Regions from separate parts of the Paenibacillus sp. FSL K6-2862 genome, predicted to be linked through region 1. Evidence: a T-box and tRNA genes for the amino acid it is inferred to sense, from the RefSeq annotation. Region 1 holds a T-box; the other holds one or more tRNA genes.
The links. A T-box is a leader RNA that pairs with one kind of tRNA and senses whether it is charged. The one in region 1 lies ahead of ileS (isoleucine--tRNA ligase), so its partner is inferred to be a tRNA-Ile.
Positions count from the first base shown of each region.

Region 1 (2,178 bases):
GCTGTGGTTTGGATAAACCAGCTGTCCATTGCATAGTAGAGAAGCGGTGTATCACAACGCCAGCAGAATGGGTAGCTGTGCTCATATTTCTCTTTACTGAACAGGCGGCCTTTCTCGGACAGACTTCTCACGATATCAATATCGCAATCCTTAACGAAGCGTCCCGCGAAATCCGTAACCTCTGCCACAAATTTACCTTCAAGGTCTACCATGTTGACAAAACTGATGCCATTCTCGCGACATACGCGGTAATCGTCCTCACCATGTGCCGGTGCCATGTGTACAATCCCTGTACCACTTGCATCCGTTACAAAGCTTGCACCAAGAATCACGTTTGTTTTTTCAGCCTGCACGTAGTTGAATGGAGGATCATACGTTTTACCAACTAAATCAGAGCCTTTCAGTGAACCGATGACTTCATACTCGCCTTTCGAGTCCTTCATGACTTTTTCCACGAGATTGGTTGCCATGATGTACACTTCTTCACCTTGACGTACACGGGAATATTCCATGTCTGGATTAACTGCGAGTGCAACGTGTGAAGGCAGTGTCCACGGCGTAGTCGTCCAGGCAAGCACAAATTCACCGCTGTCATCCAGCTTAAATTTGGCTGTGGCACTAAGGTCTTTGACATCCTTGTACCCTTGGGCAACTTCATGGGAACTCAGGGTAGTCTGACAAGATGGACAGTATGGACTCACACGATGTCCGCGGTAGAGAAGTCCTTTCTCATGAATCGTAGCAAGGATATTCCATACACTCTCAATGTAGTTATTGTCCAACGTGATGTAAGGGTTATCCATATCCGTCCAGTAAGCAATACCTTCTGTCAGATCACGCCATTGCTGCTCATATTCAAATACGCTTGCTTTACATTCGTTGATGAATTTTTCCACGCCATAATCTTCGATCTCCCACTTATGGGAAATGCCGAGTTTCTTCTGTACTCCAAGCTCAACAGGCAATCCATGTGTATCCCAGCCAGCCTTACGAACCACACGGTAACCTTTCATCGTATTGTAACGTCCTACAAAGTCCTTAATAACGCGTCCCAGCACGTGACCGATATGCGGCTTGCCGTTTGCAGTCGGCGGTCCTTCGTAAAACACGAAATTCGGTTTGCCTTCACGATTCTCGATTGATTTCTTAAACGTATTTTCCGTTTTCCACTTGTTTAGCATGCGTAGCTCTCTAGCGCGTGCTTTCTCTTTGACATCCACTCTTTGCATCATGATCTTCCTTTCAATAATTGGATTGTGGACCGTCCACAATTCACATTTTGGACACAAAAAAACCCCATCCCTGGAAAGGGACGAGGTTGTGCTCGCGTTACCACCCTAATTCTGTTCATCACAAACCATATCCAATCACATGGGTATGCTTTGTCATTAACAGCACTTGTGCCCCGCTTAACTACAGCAGGGTGCCGATATAACGTTCGGCTTACGGTTTCGCTTACGCACGGCCATTCATCACCGCTTCAGCGTCACTTCTCCGGGGAGATATTCGGCTATAACTCATCCATTGGCTTGCACCAACCGCCAACTCTCTGAGGGATGAGATCATAACGTACTTGAACCCGTCATGGAATCATTATTCATTATGAATATAGTTATAGCCTCTTTAGAGTCAAAAGTCAACCGGGCAGGCAGACTAATAAATTTCCTTCATTTCCCGTTCACGATCACGGACTTCCTGTTCGCGACTCTCCAGTGCTTCCCATCCATCCTGAGACAGCAGTTCGAGCTGAGCTTCAACAAGCGTACGGAAACGGGCCCGGTAGATCGAAGCCTGCTTTTTCAGTTCTTCCACTTCCAAAGCAATCTTGCGGGATTTCGCCAAGGACTCGTTCACGATCCGGTCAGCATTTTTCTCTGCTTCCTTCACAATGAGCTGTGCTTCCTTCTTCGCATTGTTCTTCACATCGTCGGCTGCTTCCTGCGCTATGATAATCGTTTTGCTGAGCGTCTCTTCAATTGTAGCAAAATGATCCAGTTTCTCCTGAACGGACAGCAACTGATTGCTCAGCTCTTTGTTCTCGCGAATGACGCCTTCGTAATCTTTGATGACTTGATCCAGGAATTCATTGACTTCATCCTCGTCATACCCGCGCAAGCGTCGGGAAAATTCCTTGTTATGTATGTCCAGCGGCGTTAATGGCATGCTGTCCACCTCCTG
Region 1 covers NZ_JBBOSN010000001.1:4,747,008-4,749,185, forward strand. The annotation lists gene ileS (isoleucine--tRNA ligase) at 1-1,229, opposite strand, end outside; T-box leader at 1,306-1,595, opposite strand; gene MHB82_RS21470 (DivIVA domain-containing protein) at 1,654-2,163, opposite strand.

Region 2 (2,178 bases), 4.4 Mb from region 1:
GACCCCATGGAGCTTTACTGCAGCTTGATATTGAATTTGGGTACGATCTGTACAGGATAGGTGGGAGCCTTTGAAGCATGAGCGCCAGCTTGTGTGGAGGCACCGTTGGGATACCACCCTGATCGTATCTAGGTTCTAACCTGGTGCCCTTAGCGGGTACGGGGACAGTGTCAGGTGGGCAGTTTGACTGGGGCGGTCGCCTCCTAAAGAGTAACGGAGGCGCCCAAAGGTTCCCTCAGAATGGTTGGAAATCATTCGAAGAGTGCAAAGGCATAAGGGAGCTTGACTGCGAGACCTACAAGTCGAGCAGGGACGAAAGTCGGGCTTAGTGATCCGGTGGTACCGCATGGAAGGGCCATCGCTCAACGGATAAAAGCTACCCTGGGGATAACAGGCTTATCTCCCCCAAGAGTCCACATCGACGGGGAGGTTTGGCACCTCGATGTCGGCTCATCGCATCCTGGGGCTGAAGTAGGTCCCAAGGGTTGGGCTGTTCGCCCATTAAAGCGGTACGCGAGCTGGGTTCAGAACGTCGTGAGACAGTTCGGTCCCTATCTGTCGTGGGCGTAGGAAATTTGAGAGGAGCTGTCCTTAGTACGAGAGGACCGGGATGGACGTACCGCTGGTGTACCAGTTGTTCCGCCAGGAGCACCGCTGGGTAGCTATGTACGGACGGGATAAGCGCTGAAAGCATCTAAGCGTGAAGCCCCCCTCAAGATGAGATTTCCCAGTATGTAAGACCCCTTGAAGACGACGAGGTAGATAGGCTGGGGGTGGAAGTGCAGTAATGCATGGAGCTGACCAGTACTAATCGGTCGAGGGCTTATCCAAATTGCAGGTTTTAGTCGCAAGTTTCGTTTCGGATCTAGTTTTCAGAGAATAATCTCTGAAATGAAAATCGGTACATCACTCCAATGTGTGTATGATTTTCAGTTCCACAAAATGCATTTGTTACACAAATGCTCGTTTGGTGGCGATAGCGGAGGGGTTCCACACGTACCCATCCCGAACACGACCGTTAAGCCCTCTAGCGCCGATGGTACTTGGACCGAAGGGTCCTGGGAGAGTAGGACGCTGCCAAGCGATTCCCTTTGGGGTATTTTTTTTGCCCCCCTCGTAGAGAAAAAGGGATTTATATACGGGCCCTTAGCTCAGTTGGTTAGAGCGCACCTCTGATAAGGGTGAGGTCGGTGGTTCGAGTCCACCAGGGCCCACCATAATGATTCACCAGATAAACGTGGGGCCATAGCTCAGCTGGGAGAGCGCCTGCCTTGCAAGCAGGAGGTCAGCGGTTCGATCCCGCTTGGCTCCACCATTCCCTGATAGCTCAGTTGGTAGAGCACTCGACTGTTAATCGAGTTGTCACAGGTTCGAGTCCTGTTCGGGGAGCCATATGGAGAGGTGTCCGAGTTGGCCGAAGGAGCACGATTGGAAATCGTGTAGGCGCCACAAGCGTCTCGAGGGTTCGAATCCCTCTCTCTCCGCCAGAAGATTTTTTAGTGAGGCCCGTTGGTCAAGGGGTTAAGACACCTCCCTTTCACGGAGGTAACAGGGGTTCGAATCCCCTACGGGTCATAGATATGGAGGCTTAGCTCAGCTGGGAGAGCATCTGCCTTACAAGCAGAGGGTCGGGGGTTCGAGCCCCTCAGCCTCCACCATATAACTTTTATAACGACGCGGGGTGGAGCAGCCCGGTAGCTCGTCGGGCTCATAACCCGAAGGCCGCAGGTTCAAATCCTGCCCCCGCAATTATACTTTCCTAAGAGAAAGTGATCTGGAACCGTGGTGTAGTTGGCCTAACATGCCTGCCTGTCACGCAGGAGATCGCGGGTTCGAATCCCGTCGGTTCCGCCATTTTAATCAATTCCACACTTTACACCGTGCCGGTGTAGCTCAACTGGTAGAGCAACTGACTTGTAATCAGTAGGTTGGGGGTTCAAGTCCTCTCGCCGGCACCATTTATTACTTTCACATCTTAATCTATAGTAGAATGTATATTATAGACAAGGATGGGAATACTGAGATACTCTCAGGTTGAATTATGGCGATCGTGGCGAAGTGGTTAACGCACCGGTTTGTGGATCCGGCATTCGGGGGTTCAATTCCCCTCGATCGCCCCATGATTTTATTGGGGATTAGCCAAGCGGTAAGGCAACGGACTTTGACTCCGTCATGCAT
Region 2 covers NZ_JBBOSN010000001.1:345,491-347,668, forward strand. The annotation lists rRNA gene MHB82_RS01610 (23S ribosomal RNA) at 1-831, shown strand, start outside; rRNA gene rrf (5S ribosomal RNA) at 967-1,083, shown strand; tRNA gene MHB82_RS01620 (tRNA-Ile) at 1,141-1,217, shown strand; tRNA gene MHB82_RS01625 (tRNA-Ala) at 1,240-1,315, shown strand; tRNA gene MHB82_RS01630 (tRNA-Asn) at 1,317-1,392, shown strand; tRNA gene MHB82_RS01635 (tRNA-Ser) at 1,396-1,487, shown strand; tRNA gene MHB82_RS01640 (tRNA-Glu) at 1,504-1,575, shown strand; tRNA gene MHB82_RS01645 (tRNA-Val) at 1,583-1,658, shown strand; tRNA gene MHB82_RS01650 (tRNA-Met) at 1,676-1,749, shown strand; tRNA gene MHB82_RS01655 (tRNA-Asp) at 1,777-1,854, shown strand; tRNA gene MHB82_RS01660 (tRNA-Thr) at 1,883-1,958, shown strand; tRNA gene MHB82_RS01665 (tRNA-His) at 2,045-2,120, shown strand; tRNA gene MHB82_RS01670 (tRNA-Gln) at 2,130-2,178, shown strand, end outside.
Region 2: it has a tRNA-Ile gene. The T-box ahead of ileS (isoleucine--tRNA ligase) is inferred to sense a tRNA for this amino acid. The anticodon was not compared.